2 regions of the Ensifer sp. M14 genome follow, and region 1 is predicted to be linked to the other one. Evidence: predicted binding sites of a transcription regulator. Region 1 holds the regulator's gene; the other holds the start of a gene.

Region 1 (7,428 bases):
CAAGCGCGTCGCCGTGAAGGCGGGCACGACCATCAACCAGCTCGGCAAGGTCCTGAAGTCGAGCGGTCTCTCGCTCATCAACCAGGGCGACATCGACAGCCAGGCCTTGGCAGGCGCGCTGACCACCGGCACCCATGGCACCGGGGCCACGCTCGGCAACATGGCCTCGCAGATCGTCGGCATGCGGCTCGTGCAGCCGGATGGCAGCATTCTCGTCGTCGACGAGACGACGCCGGATCTCCTGGAGGCGGCGCGTGTCTCGATCGGCATGCTAGGCGTGATCTCCGAGATCACGCTGCAGGCGATGGACAGCTACAACCTGCACGAAAAGCTCTGGCGTTGCACCTTCGACGAGATGATCGAGCAGCATGACGAGCTTGCGGCCATGCACCGGCACTTCGGCTTCTTCTGGTGCCCGGTTCCCGAGAGCCGGCACTGCTATTGCCTGCCGGATACCGCGTCGGTTTCGACGACGGACAGGACGTCCGATGTCTGCGAAATGAAGGTGATCGACATCACCGACCGACCGCCGATGGAACAGGGTTTTGAGAAGATCGCCTATTCCTCGGAGATCTATCCGATCGAATACGTGCCGAACTTCCACGAGCTGGAATATGCGGTGCCCGTTGCCCATGGCAAGGATGCCGTCAAAGCGGTGCGCAAGCTGATGCTGGAAAAGCACCCGACCTGTATCTACCCGATCGAGTACCGGTTCACCGCAGGCGACACCGGCTGGATAAGCCCGTTCTTCGAACAGGATTCGATCACGCTTTCGGTCTCGGGCGAACCGGGCACGGACTACTGGGAATACTTGAAGGATGTCGACACGATCCTGCGCCAGTACGGCTCACGGCCGCATTGGGGCAAGCTGCATTTCCTCGGCGCCGAGGACGTGACCGCGCTCTACCCAAGGTCTGGTGATTTCCGGGCGTTGCGGGCAAGGATCGACCCGGAGGGACGCTTCCTCAACGACCACCTGCGGCAGCTGTTTGGCTGATACCGGCCTTGCGTTGATGAAACCACCAAAACAAGAACGCCGCGCGTCCGGAGGGACGCGCGGCGTTTCAGCAATTCAGAGCGCAGCTCAGGCCGCCGGGCTGTCGCCCTCTGTCGCGGCGGCCTTCGGGCCGCCCTTGGACACGCCGACCATGGCTGGGCGCAGAACGCGATCGCCGATGGTGTAGCCGGCCTGGACGACCTGCAGCACCGTGTTGTTCGGCACATCGGCGTTCGGGATTTCGAACATGGCCTGGTGGAAGTTCGGGTCGAACTTCTGACCTTCCGGCTCCAGCTTCTTCACGCCGTGGCGCTCCAGCGCCGACAGCATGGCGCGCTCGGTCATCTCGACGCCTTCGATCAGGGCGTTGAGGCCGGTTTCGCCGGCTTCCTTGGCTTCCGCCGGAATGGCATCGAGCGCACGGCGCAGATTATCGGAGACGGCCAGCATGTCGCGGGCAAAGCCTGCGACCGAATAGGACTTGGCATCCTTGACGTCGCGTTCGGTGCGGCGGCGCAGGTTGTCCATCTCGGCAGCGAGCCGCAGATACTTGTCGCGCAGATCGTTGTTCTCGGCGCGCGCAAGTTCCAGCGGATCGGGTTCGGCAACCGGCGCCGCTTCCACAGCCTCGGGTGCAGCGTTGACTGCCTCGTCGGTGGCGGCAGCTTCGTGTCCGTGCTTGTTTGTTTCGTCGGTCATGACGTTCTCCGGTGTATCGTCTGTCGTGTCTTTCGCATTTTCACACCCGCGCGCAACAATGGCCGCATGGCGTAAGAATGCCCAGTGACTGGATTTGATGCCGATATCGAGGTTTAGGGCCGAAAAATCAAGGGTTCAATGCAGTCTGTGGCCAAAAGCGCTCGTTCAGCGCGAAAGCCGCGACATCAGCTGCGCGGTATAGTCGACCATCGGCACGATGCGCGAATAGTTGAGCCGCGTCGGACCGATGACGCCGACGGCGCCGACGATCCGATCTTCGCTGTCGCGATAGGGCGCTACGATCAGCGACGAACCAGACAACGAAAACAACTTGTTCTCCGAGCCGATGAAGATCCTGACGCCAGGACCGCTCTCGGCGAGATCGAGCAGCTCGATCAGGCTGTCCTTCTTTTCCAGATCGTCGAAGAGCATGCGCAGGCGGTCGATATCCTCGGTACCCTCAAGGCCCTCGAGCAGGTTCGCCCGGCCGCGAACGATCAGTCGCGCCGGCTTCTCATCGCCTTCGCTGCCGGACCAGATCGCCAGCCCGCGCTCAACCAGGTCCTGGGACAGGGCATCGAGTTCGCTGCGCACGGTCTGCTTGACCGTTTCAAGCTGCGAGCGCACTTCGCCGATCGTCTGGCCGGCGAGATGGGCGTTGAGGAAATTCGCCGCTTCCGTCAGTTGCGAACTCGTCACGCCGGCGGGAAGCTCGATGATGCGGTTTTCGACCTGATCGTGTTCGCCGACGAGCACGGCGAGCGCCTTGGTCGGCGCCAGCCGGATGAACTCCACATGCTTCAAGACCGGATCGTTCTTGGCGGTGATGACAAGGCCGGCGCCGCGCGACATGCCGGACAGCATCTGGCTTGCCTCGGCCAGCAACGTGTCGACCGGCTGCGTATGATCGCTGCGCCGGACGTGGCGGTCGATCGAGGCGCGGTCCTCCGGGGAGAGATTGCCGACCTGCATGAAGGCGTCGACGAAGAAGCGCAGGCCCGTCTGCGTCGGCAGCCGACCGGCGCTGACATGCGGCGAATAGATGAGCCCGAGATCTTCGAGATCGCTCATCACATTGCGCACGGAGGCCGGCGACAGCGACATCGGCAGCAACCGCGAAAGGTTGCGGGAGCCGAGCGGTTCGCCGTTGTTCAAATAGGTTTCGACGATGCGACGGAAGATTTCACCGGAACGCTCGTCCAGCGCCGCCGCGATATCGGTCACTCCGGGATTGCGCAGTACCATGTCGCTCCATGTTCGCAGGCCAATCCTGCCGCCGGAAATATAGTGATCCCCGCGCCCGATAGCAAAAGGGAAAAATCGCCGCGATCCCCAGCTATCCACCGGTTCCCTTTACCTCTGCCATGCTCTAGAAGGCTCACCAGATACGATAGGAGTTTGATGATGCGGCCATCCGGCAGAAAAATCGACCAAATGCGCAAGGTTTCGTTCGAGCGCAATTTCTCCAAGCACGCGGAAGGCTCCTGTCTGGTGCGGTTCGGCGATACGCACGTTTTGTGCACCGCCAGCCTTGAAGAGAAGGTTCCGGCCTGGCTGCGCAACGGCGGCAAGGGCTGGGTGACGGCCGAATACGGCATGCTGCCCCGCGCCACCGGCGAGCGCATGCGCCGCGAAGCCTCGAGCGGCAAGCAGAGCGGCCGCACCCAGGAAATCCAGCGCCTGATCGGCCGGTCGCTGCGCGCCGTCGTCGATCTGCCCGCGCTCGGCGAGCGCCAGATCTCGATCGACTGCGACGTCATCCAGGCTGACGGCGGCACGCGCACCGCCTCGATCACCGGCGCCTTTGTGGCGCTGCACGACTGCCTGAAGTGGATGGAAGCCCGCAACATGGTGAAGGTCGAGAAGGTCCTGAAAGACCATGTCGCCGCTATCTCCTGCGGTATCTTCGCCAACCAGTCGATCATCGACCTCGACTATCTCGAAGATTCCGCTGCCGAGACGGACGCGAACTTCGTCATGACCGGAACCGGCGGCATCGTAGAGATCCAGGGCACCGCCGAAGGCAAGCCCTTCAGCGAAGAGGAATTCGCAGGCCTGCTCGGGCTTGCAAAGACCGGTATCGCCGAGCTCGTCGCGCTGCAGAAGCAGGCGATATCAGGCTGACGAAAAGGACGGAGACCATGGCCCCGGCGCTCGAAGGCATTCTCGAGACCGCGCTCTATGCGTCGGATCTCGACAGCGCCGAGGCCTTCTACGGCGGCGTGCTCGGGCTGGAAAAGATTACGCGCGCCGGCAATCGGCATGTGTTCTTCCGTTGCGGCCCGGGCGTTCTGCTGATTTTCAATCCGACGGAGACGATCAAACCGCCTCTGTCGCATGGCACCACCGGCCAGGGCCACATGTGCTTCCGCGTCGCACGCGAGGCGCTCGATGCGTGGAAGGCCAAACTGGAAGCAGCCGGCATTGCGATCGAGGCCGATGTTGCCTGGCCGAACGGCGCCCGGTCCTTCTATTTCCGCGATCCGGCTGGAAACAGCCTGGAATGCGCGGAGCCGGGCCTCTGGTCCATCGAATGAAACGTGGCCCCTGCGCCCGCATCTTTTAAGAGACGACACATCATGCGCACATTGGATGACAAGACACTCATCGTCGCCAGCCACAACGCCGGCAAGATCCGCGAGATCCGCGACCTGATCGGCCCGCTCGGCTTCCAAGCCAAGTCGGCGGCCGACCTCAACTTCGTGGAGCCGGACGAAACCGGCACGACGTTCGAAGAAAACGCGACGATCAAGGCGCTAGCCTCGGCCAAGGCATCGGGCCTGCCGGCGCTTTCGGACGATTCCGGCCTGGCGATCGACGCGCTTGACGGCGCGCCCGGCGTTTACACCGCCAATTGGGCCGAGCGCGAAGACGGCAGCCGCGATTTCGCAATGGCGATGCAGAAGGTCGAGGACGCGCTGCAGGACAGGGGCGCTAGCGCGCCTGAGAAGCGCACGGCCCGTTTCGTCTCCGTGCTCTGCCTTGCCTGGCCGGACGGCCATGTCGAGCTTTTCCGCGGCGAAGTCGAGGGCCACGTCGTCTGGCCGCCACGCGGCGACCAAGGTTTTGGCTATGATCCGGTCTTCCAGCCGAAGGGGTACGACACCACATTCGGCGAAATGAGCGCAGACGAGAAACACGGATGGAAGCCGGGCGATAGTGAAGCCTTGTCGCACCGCGCCCGCGCGTTCAAGATCTTCGCCGAAACCTGCCTTGGAGCCTGACGCGGAAACGTGTATGCGGTGTGCCGCACCGTCGCCGTTCCAGTTTACGAGAACAGATCACGTTCATGACTTTGGATCGATCGGGCCAACGTCATCGAGATCCACCGCATGAGAGACGCAACAATGCAGACGGCCACGCTATCGGCGATCGGTGACGGCATGGACCCCGGCTTCGGGATCTATGTGCACTGGCCGTTCTGCGCGGCCAAGTGCCCCTATTGCGACTTCAACAGCCATGTGCGCCACCAACCGGTCGACCAGCCGCGCTTCGTCGCCGCCTTCCTCAAGGAAATGGCAGACGCGCGCGAGCTTTCCGGTCCACGCACGGTCACCAGCATCTTCATGGGTGGCGGCACGCCGTCGCTGATGGATCCGGCAACCGTCGATGCCATCCTTTCGGGCATCGCCCGCGAATGGCATGTGCCCGATGGCATCGAGATCACCATGGAGGCGAACCCTTCGAGCGTCGAGGCGACGCGCTTCCACGGTTACCGCGCCGCCGGCGTCAACCGGGTCTCGCTGGGCGTCCAGGCGCTGAACGACCGGGATCTCAAATTCCTCGGGCGGCTGCACAATGTCGAGGATGCGCTGAAGGCGATCCGGCTGGCGCGCGAGATCTTTCCGCGCATGTCCTTCGACCTGATCTATGCCCGACCCAACCAGACCGTCGAGGAATGGGAGCGCGAGCTCAAGGAGGCGGTCTCCTATGCCGTCGACCACCTGTCGCTCTACCAGTTGACGATCGAGGAAGGCACGCCCTTCTTCGGCCTGCACAAGGCCGGCAAGCTGATCGTTCCTGATGGCGAGCAATCGGCGGTCCTCTATGAGGCGACCCAGGACGTCACCGCGTCGATCGGCATGCCGGCCTATGAGGTGTCCAACCACGCCCGCCCGGGCGCCGAAAGCCGCCATAACCTCACTTACTGGCGCTATGGCGACTATGCCGGCATCGGCCCAGGTGCCCACGGCCGTCTCAGCGTCGGTGGCGCCAAGGTGGCAACAGCAACCGAACGCAAGCCGGAAGAATGGCTTCGGCTGGTCGAAACCCACGGCCACGGCATGGTCGAGCGCGAAGTGCTCGATCTGGAAGCGCAGTCGGACGAATTGCTGCTGATGGGGCTGCGGCTCAAGGAAGGCGTCGATCTCGCCCGCTGGCAGACGCTGTCCGGGCGCGATCCCGATCCGGACCGCGAACAGTTCCTGATCGACCATGGCTTCATCGAGCGGCTGGGCAACTCGCGCTTGCGCTGCACGCCCTCGGGCATGCTGATCCTCGACGCCGTCGTCGCCGACCTCGCCTGCTGACGCGCTTGCGGGCGGGCGAAAGCCCGGCCCGTATTACCCGACGGGAAAAGGATCAGTCGTGCGTTTCGCCCGATAGCGGCGTCGCGCGCATTGATGGTCTGGCTTCGAAGGCATCAAACCAGTCGGTCAGCGTCTTGCGGTCACGGAACGACGGCAGATGGCGAAAAGCCATCCAGGACAAAGTCGTCGCAAGAGCAACGTGACCGATATCGAGCGGCGCATCGACATCGAGCGTCTGCTCCAGCCAGTCATAGGTCTGTTCGACCTTTTCGCTGTAGCCGTCGGCCAGGGCCGGGTAGCGCAGACCTTCCGGGCGCCGATCCGTTTCCCAGCGAAGCCCGATCCCCGCCTGCGCCAGGCCTTGCGCGACGGCCTGCAATCTCAGCGCCCGCCAGCGCGCCTCGCCGCTTTCGGGGATCAGTTTGCGGCCGTCATGAAGCGTATCGAAATAGGCGCAGATGACGTCGGAATCGAAGATCGCCTCATCCTCGGGGCGCAAGAGCACCGGCACCTTGCCGAGCGGGTTTTCGGCATGAACCTTTTCGTTGCGCAGCGTCGGGCTGGTTTCGTGATGGATCACCTGCAAGCGCTCGGCGATGCCGACCTCGTGGGCGAAGACGAGCGCCTTGCGGGCAAAGGGAGAGTGGGTCTGGTAGTAAAGGATCATGGTGCCTCGCGCGCATTGTGAAATCATCGATCCCGCGAAGATGTATTGCATCGATCAAGAGAAAGGCGCTCTGTTTTGGAGCGCCTTTCGCAAGTTTGTTTCGTCGCTCAGGATTTGAACGGATCGCCCTTCTCGACGTTGAGTGCGATGCCGCGAGCCACCAGCCGCGCCATCTGAGCCAGATCGACCTCGCCCAGTGCTTTCACTTTGATGAAGGCCATGTCGCCCTTGCCGCCACCCTTAGCCAGGCGCGGGTCTAGGTCGAGCATATCGGCGCCGCGCCAGAAGCCCAGCGTCACGTGATCCTTGGCGGCCTTGATCAGGCAGACCGGTCCGCCGGCCTCATAGATCGGATGGCCCCATTTCACGCTGTCTTTGGTGCCGCCGGCAGCGAGGATGGCGCCGTGCAACCCCTTCGCCACATCAGCCGGCGTACCGGAGAGGCCGGTGATGTAGTCGTTGACCGTCTTATTCATGCTTCAAGGTCTCCTTGTCGGCCGTGTTTAGTTCGTGAACGGTATAAGGTCGCGCACGCG
Region 2 (7,428 bases), 3.8 Mb from region 1:
CGCCCCGGGTCTTGGCTTCGTCCAGCGCCCGTTCCAGCACGGATTGATGGCCGCGGTGAACACCGTCGAAATTGCCGATGGCGACAACGCCGCCGCGCAGACGCTCGGGCAGCGGATCGCGGGTCTCGTTGCGATGAAAAACCGTCATCTCAGTCTTCCCGTCAGGCGAGCCTCGGCATCCACCACTTCGGCGAGGCGCCTTCCTTTTTCAGGAAGGCAGCGAGCTTCGCCTCGTCGGTCCGGCTTTCGTTCATGTATTCCTGCGCGTGAATGCCGGCGCTGATGTAGAGCAGGTCGAAGCCGGCATCCTGGGCGCCCTTGACGTCGGTCGGCATGCCGTCGCCGATGGCAATGATACGCGACAGATCGAGCCCGCCGCGAACGGCCTTGGCCTCCGTCAGCGCGGCGCGGTAGATGGCGATGTAGGGCTTTCCGGCAATGCGCGCTTCGCCGCCCAGTTCTTCATACAGCTTGGCAATGGCGCCAGCGCAGGGGATCAGTCGATGTCCGCGCTCGACCACCAGGTCCGGGTTGGCGCAGATGAAGGGGATCTTGCGCTTGGCAAGGCCGGTCAAGGTCGCACGGTAGTGCTCCGGCGTTTCGGTTTCATCGTCGTAGAAGCCGGCGCAGACGACGGTCTTGGCATCTTCCGACGAGACGATTTCGGTTCCGAGACCTTCGAGCAGCGGCAGATCGCGTTCGGCGCCGATGAAGAAGATCTTCTTTTCGGCCGCAGCGATCAACGTGCGGGTCACATCGCCTGATGTCACGATGCGATCATAGGCTTCGTCGGGAACGCCAAGCCCGCGAATCTGCACCTTGACGCTCGGACTCGGCCGGGGCGAATTGGTGATCAGAACGACCGTCAACCCGGCAGCCCGCGCTTCCGCCAAGGCTTCACAGGCCGACGCAAACGCCTGGACGCCGTTGTGGAGAACACCCCAGACGTCACAGAGCACGACGTCGTAGCGCCCTGCGATTTCCCGAAAACTGTTGATCCTTGCGGCCATGCGGGCTTCCTGCAAACTCGGTTTCCGGCTTGCATGGCAAGGAAGGGGCGAGAATACAAGCCTCGGCCCACGAAAAACGCCGCCATTCCCAAGGATTCGACGCCCGCTCGCTGTACGCACCGAGAAGGCGGCTCGCAGTCTATCAGACGTCGGATGTAAACCGCGGAACCAAGGGCCGAAATGGCGAGCGGACCGGACCTCCGCACCAGGCACGATTTTCGGGACCGACTTGCCCAAATTCCGACGGCTTCATGCAATAGGCAAGCGAACCTTCCGGCTCGGCCGCCGTTCGTTGCCTTTCATGCGCCGCCGATAACCATGTCGTCTGAAATTTTTTGAACGGCCAATCCTTGACTCACACCGGACCCAGCCTTATCTCGGCCTCGCTAGCACTCGACAAATGAGAGTGCTAACACCCATCCATCGGGTCGATGAGCGATCCGTAATGTCATTTGATCGAGGGATTAGACTAATGGCAAGCACCAATTTCCGCCCGCTGCACGACCGCGTTGTCGTCCGCCGCGTCGAGTCTGAGGAAAAGACAAAGGGCGGCATCATCATTCCGGACACCGCTAAGGAAAAGCCGCAGGAAGGCGAAATCGTCGCTGTTGGCTCGGGCGCCCGTGACGAAAGCGGCAAGGTTGTTGCTCTCGACGTCAAGGCTGGCGACCGCGTTCTGTTCGGCAAGTGGTCGGGCACCGAAGTCAAGATCAACGGCGAAGACCTTCTCATCATGAAGGAAGCCGACATCATGGGCATCATCGGCTGATCAGCCGTCGTCCACACCTTTCCATGACAACCAATGGGCAATGAGCCCGGGAGTTTTCTCAAATGGCTGCAAAAGAAATTAAATTCGGCCGCACCGCGCGCGAAAAGATGCTGCGTGGCGTCGATATCCTCGCTGACGCCGTAAAGGTCACGCTCGGCCCGAAGGGTCGTAACGTCATCATCGACAAGTCCTTCGGCGCTCCGCGCATCACCAAGGACGGCGTATCGGTCGCCAAGGAAATCGAACTCGAAGACAAGTTCGAAAACATGGGCGCCCAGATGGTCCGCGAAGTTGCTTCGAAGACCAACGACATCGCCGGCGACGGCACCACGACTGCAACCGTTCTGGCCCAGGCGATCGTTCGCGAAGGCGCCAAGGCCGTTGCTGCCGGCATGAACCCGATGGACCTGAAGCGCGGCATCGACCTCGCTGTCACCGAAGTCGTCAAGGATCTCCAGGCCAAGGCCAAGAAGATCAACACTTCGGAAGAAGTTGCACAGGTTGGCACGATCTCGGCCAACGGCGAGCGTCAGATCGGCCTCGACATTGCTGAAGCAATGCAGAAGGTCGGCAACGAAGGCGTCATCACGGTTGAAGAAGCCAAGACCGCCGAAACCGAACTCGAAGTCGTCGAAGGCATGCAGTTCGACCGCGGCTACCTGTCGCCGTACTTCGTCACCAACCCGGAAAAGATGGTTGCTGACCTCGACGACGTCTACGTTCTCCTCCACGAGAAGAAGCTCTCGAACCTGCAGGCCATGCTCCCGGTTCTCGAAGCTGTCGTTCAGACCGGCAAGCCGCTCCTCATCATCGCTGAAGACGTCGAAGGCGAAGCTCTTGCTACGCTCGTCGTCAACAAGCTGCGTGGCGGCCTGAAGATCGCTGCTGTCAAGGCTCCGGGCTTCGGCGATCGCCGCAAGGCCATGCTCGAAGACATCGCCATCCTGACCGGTGGTACCGTGATCTCCGAAGACCTCGGCATCAAGCTCGAAAACGTCACGCTCGACATGCTCGGCCGTGCGAAGAAGGTTTCGATCTCCAAGGAAAACACCACCATCGTCGATGGTGCTGGCCAGAAGAGCGACATCGAAGGCCGCGTTGCCCAGATCAAGGCTCAGATCGAAGACACCACTTCTGACTACGACCGCGAAAAGCTGCAGGAACGTCTTGCCAAGCTCGCTGGCGGCGTTGCCGTGATCCGCGTTGGCGGCTCGACGGAAGTCGAAGTTAAGGAAAAGAAGGACCGCATCGACGACGCTCTGAACGCGACGCGCGCTGCTGTTCAGGAAGGCATCGTACCGGGCGGCGGCGTTGCCCTGCTGCGTTCTTCCGTCAAGATCACCGTCAAGGGTGTGAACGACGACCAGGAAGCCGGCATCAACATCGTTCGTCGCGCTCTGCAGGCTCCGGCCCGCCAGATCGCCGAGAACGCTGGTGACGAAGCTTCGATCGTTGTCGGCAAGATCCTCGACAAGGACCAGGACAACTTCGGCTACAACGCCCAGACCGGCGAGTATGGCGACATGATCGCCATGGGCATCATCGACCCGGTCAAGGTCGTTCGCACCGCCCTTCAGGACGCAGCTTCGGTTGCTGGCCTCCTCGTCACGACGGAAGCCATGATCGCCGAACTGCCGAAGAAGGACGCTCCGTCAATGCCGGGCGGCATGGGCGGCATGGGCGGCATGGACATGATGTGATAAGGCGCCAGCCTTAATCGCAGCACTGTCCATAAAGCTTCGCCCATGCACTAAGAGCGGTTCAGCGCGTCAAGCGCGCTGAACGGGCGGCATGGACATGATGTGATAAGGCGCCAGCCTTGTCGCGGACCTGTTCAAGCAGATCCACGATGATCCATTCGGATCGGAAAGGGCGACCCTCGGGTCGCCCTTTCTTGTTTTTGTAGGCGTTGATGGGTCGCGCATCACGCGCACGTCAAAGCTGTCCTCAGGAAAAAATACCCGGCGACTGCAGCAGCACTAAAAAAGCGTTGAAGTCGAAAAAAAACGAACTATAACAACGCCCCAAGTGGACAGAGATTCACGAGAGACTGGATGGCGGGCCTAAAGAGAGCGAAAAATCGCTCAAACTTTTCATATTAACTGTATGTCCAAGCTCTCTTTGAGAATATCACGCAAAGCATATAAGTATTTAATCGCAAATTAAGCCGGCCTTTCCTGCGAAATCATTTCGCTTGGCGAGCTACGTCACAGTTTGGTGACCTTTCCGTACAGAAAGACGCAAACGACTTATCGTGCGTGTTCTTCTTCCTATGGGGTGATGGCTGGCGAGGGTTGTATAGTGGGGATGTGCCTGCCTGGTCGCACAACGACAGTCGCCAGGGGCCGTGCTGGGGTAGACCGTGTTTAAGATCACGAGAACAAATTCAGTTCCCCTCGGTGTCCCGGGACAAATGCATTCCGGGCTTCCGCATCAGGAATTCCTGGAGCAGTTCTGCGTGTCCGAACGCTGGTCGGGAGACCTGTCGACGGGCCTGTTCCAGCTCGGCGAAAAGGCATCGGCCATCCATGGCCTCAACGAGAGCGAATGCGGGCTGCTCAATTTCGTTCGCTGCTACGACCCGGCCGACCGCAATCACGTGCTGGAGCTTTTCGAGCAGGCGGCAACCAGCTGCTCGTCCTTCTGCTTCTCCACAACGATCAGCCTCGAATCCGGCCACAAGCAGCCGGTGTTCTGCATCGGCGAATCCTCGGGCCTCGAGGAGCGCTACTCAGGCACGATCCACGGCATCTTCTTCTTCCCACGCTTCCTCGTCGAAGGCGCAGGCAAGGCTCTGCTGCGCCAGTAGGCGCGTCTCGTCATTTTCGGACGGCTTGGCAGCCGCGGGAGCGGCATTCCCGAGGGTAAGACGCAACGGCTCCCCTCAGGCGGCCGCCACCTTGGACCGCCCGGAAACGAGGCTCGAGATCGGCGCCGGCCGGCCGAGCAGGTAGCCTTGCGCTTCGTCACAGCCTTCCGCCTGCAGGATATCGAGCTGCGTCTGTGTCTCGACGCCTTCGGCCAGAACGGGAACGGATAGGCTCTGCCCGAGAGCGAGGATGGCACGGACAATTGCCTTTGCCTGCGGGCTTGCCTCGACTTCCCACATGAAGCTCTTGTCGAGCTTGATCTTGTCAAACGGGAAGGCTCTCAGCGTCTCGAGCGACGAATAGCCGGTGCCGAAGTCGTCAATCGCGATGGTGACCCCAAGTTCCTTGATCTGGCGGAGAGTGAGCAGCGCACGCTCCTTGTCGTCGATGATCGTCGACTCGGTGATCTCGAGTTCGAGCCGCTTCGGGTCAAGGCCGGTCTCGGAAAGAACCGCTTCCACGAGGCTGACGATGTCGCCGTTGGCGAGTTGGACCGGTGAGAGATTGACGGCGATCTTGTGTGCACTTTGCCATCCTGCCGCTTCACGGCAGGCCTCGCGCAGAACCCATTCGCCGATCGGCAGGATCGCGCCGCACTCTTCGGCAAGCGGAATGAACTCGTTCGGGGGCACCATGCCGCGATCGGGATGGTGCCAGCGCAGCAGCACTTCGTAGCCGATGACGTCGCCCGACATAACCGACTTCTGCACCTGGTAATGCAGTGCCAGCTGCTTCTTCTCGATCGCATCCCAAAGGTCGTTGGCCAGGCTACGCCTTTGGCGCGCCGCCTCGTCCATCGACACCTCGTAGAAGCATACGGTCTGGTTAAGCGCCGCCTTGGCACGGTACATCGCGAGGTCGGCATTGTTGATCAGCGTTTCGGCGGTCTCGGCATCCTGCGGATAGATGGCGACGCCCATGCTGCCGCCGGACTTCAGCTCGAAGTCGCCGAAGCGCATCTCCTCATGCAGGCTCTTTTCAATGCGGCGGACGAAATCGTTTAGCTCGGATAGGTCCTCGAAGCGCTTGACGGCGGCAAACTCGTCGCCGCCGAAGCGCGCCACGAATTCACCCTCCTGGAGCAACGATTTCATTCGCTGTGCGATCGTGACGAGCACAAAGTCGCCGGCTGCATGGCCGTGCAGGTCGTTCACTTCCTTGAACTTGTTGAGGTCGAGGCCGATGACGGCGACCTTGCGCGAGAACCAGGCGGCCGCGTCGAGTTCCTCTTCGAGGTAGCTGCTGAACTGCAGGCGGTTTGGAAGGCCGGTCAGGCTGTCGTGGCGCGCGAGGAACGAAATCTGTTCCTCGCTGTCGAGGCGTTCGGTTATGTCCTCATAGGTGCTGACCCAGCCGCCATCGGCAAGGGTGCGATGCTTGGTCAGGATCGAGCGTCCATTCGGCAACTTTTCGACGATGTCGCCACCGCCCTTGCCCACCATGTCGACGCGGTGCTTCTGGTAAAGTTCTTCCGATTTTGTCCGGGCGATTACCGGATCGGAATAGGTGCGGGCAAAAACCTCGTCGAGGATCTGGTGGAACGTCAGGCCCTTTCCGGCCAGCGTCTCGGAAAAGCCGAAAATCTCGCGGCAGCGGCGGTTGGACAGCAGCAGACGGTCGCCGCTGTCGAAGAGGCAAATGCCCTGCGACATGTTCTCGAGCGCAATGTCGAGATTCTTGCTCACCTCGGCAATGCGATCGGCGTCGACCTTTTGCTTGGTGATGTCCTTGACGATCTTGATGAAACCCGCATGGGTCCCATCCTCGTGCAGGAACGGGTCGATCACCACATGCGCCCAGAAGCGCGTGCCATCCTTGCGGTAGCGCCAGCCTTCGCATTCGAACTTGCCATTGGCGCACGCTTCGTCGAGTGCCTTTTGCGGCAGGCCCACCCGCTGGTCTTCAGACGAATAGAAGCATGCGAAATTCCTGCCGATGATTTCGTCGGCGGTATAGCCCTTGTTGGCTTCGGCTCCGGCATTCCAGCTCGCGACATGGCCTTTCACGTCGAGCATGTAGATGGCGTAATCCTTCACGCTCCGCACGAAACGGACGAATTCGCGTTCGGAAGCGGCGGCCGAATGCTCGGCATGGTGTGCGAAGCCGGCAGCCAGCAAAACCATCGTCAGCAGGAAGAAAGCGGTTCCGGCGATGACGAACGCCAGGAAATGCGGCTGTATCATGCCCTCGGGCGCAGGCAACAGCAAATCGGCTTCGATCGTCACGGCGCCCATGGCGGTGAAGTGCAAGGCAACGATACCGAGTGTCATGAACAGCGTTGCCAGAACCTTGGCCTTCAGCGGTCGATCGACGAGCGCGATGGTCCGCAGCGCGCCGACATCGAACAGCGATCCGGCCACGATCGAGGCAACAACGAGCGTCCAGTCCCAGCGGATGCGGCCGGGAACATCGAGCGCCGACATGCCGAGGAAATGCATGCAGGCCACACCGAAGCCGAGAACGATGCCGCCGATAATCCAGGAGACAGGTCCCTGTGCATAGGTGGCGATCAGCAGTGCCATCGTCGTCAGAACGACCGCGACTGCCAGCGACAGGGCCGTCAGATCGATCTGATAGCCGAGCACGACGCCCGGATCATAGGCAAGCATGGCGATGAAGTGGGTTGCCCAGATGCCGAAGCCGCTGGCTATGCCGGCAGCCACCGCCCAGATCGCCCTCGCCTTGCCGGCGGATGAACGCCCTCGCTGCAGCAACGTCACGGCACCGTAGCTCGAGAGGAAGCAGATGAGGGCGGCGAGCACGACCAGCTTGAGATCAT

Evidence for each region. The regulator HrcA, encoded in region 1, represses chaperone genes, less so after heat shock. The targets are predictions, from matches to a motif close to GTTAGCACTCNCNNNNNGNGAGTGCTAAC.
Region 2: groES (co-chaperone GroES) is a predicted target of HrcA. The motif match lies at 1,396-1,424, and genes of this name have one in related genera.

The regions. Positions count from the first base shown of each region.
Region 1 covers NZ_QJNR01000004.1:236,344-243,771, forward strand. The annotation lists gene BLJAPNOD_RS01185 (D-arabinono-1,4-lactone oxidase) at 1-997, shown strand, start outside; gene grpE (nucleotide exchange factor GrpE) at 1,085-1,756, opposite strand; gene hrcA (heat-inducible transcriptional repressor HrcA) at 1,862-2,941, opposite strand; gene rph (ribonuclease PH) at 3,101-3,820, shown strand; gene BLJAPNOD_RS01205 (VOC family protein) at 3,838-4,233, shown strand; gene rdgB (RdgB/HAM1 family non-canonical purine NTP pyrophosphatase) at 4,276-4,920, shown strand; gene hemW (radical SAM family heme chaperone HemW) at 5,044-6,225, shown strand; gene BLJAPNOD_RS01220 (glutathione S-transferase family protein) at 6,278-6,892, opposite strand; gene BLJAPNOD_RS01225 (DUF1801 domain-containing protein) at 7,000-7,368, opposite strand; gene BLJAPNOD_RS01230 (DoxX family protein) at 7,396-7,428, opposite strand, start outside.
Region 2 covers NZ_QJNR01000004.1:4,023,174-4,030,601, forward strand. The annotation lists gene BLJAPNOD_RS19550 (bifunctional riboflavin kinase/FAD synthetase) at 1-148, opposite strand, end outside; gene BLJAPNOD_RS19555 (TIGR01459 family HAD-type hydrolase) at 162-1,010, opposite strand; gene groES (co-chaperone GroES) at 1,483-1,779, shown strand; gene groL (chaperonin GroEL) at 1,842-3,479, shown strand; gene BLJAPNOD_RS19575 (hypothetical protein) at 4,142-4,588, shown strand; gene BLJAPNOD_RS19580 (EAL domain-containing protein) at 4,664-7,428, opposite strand, start outside.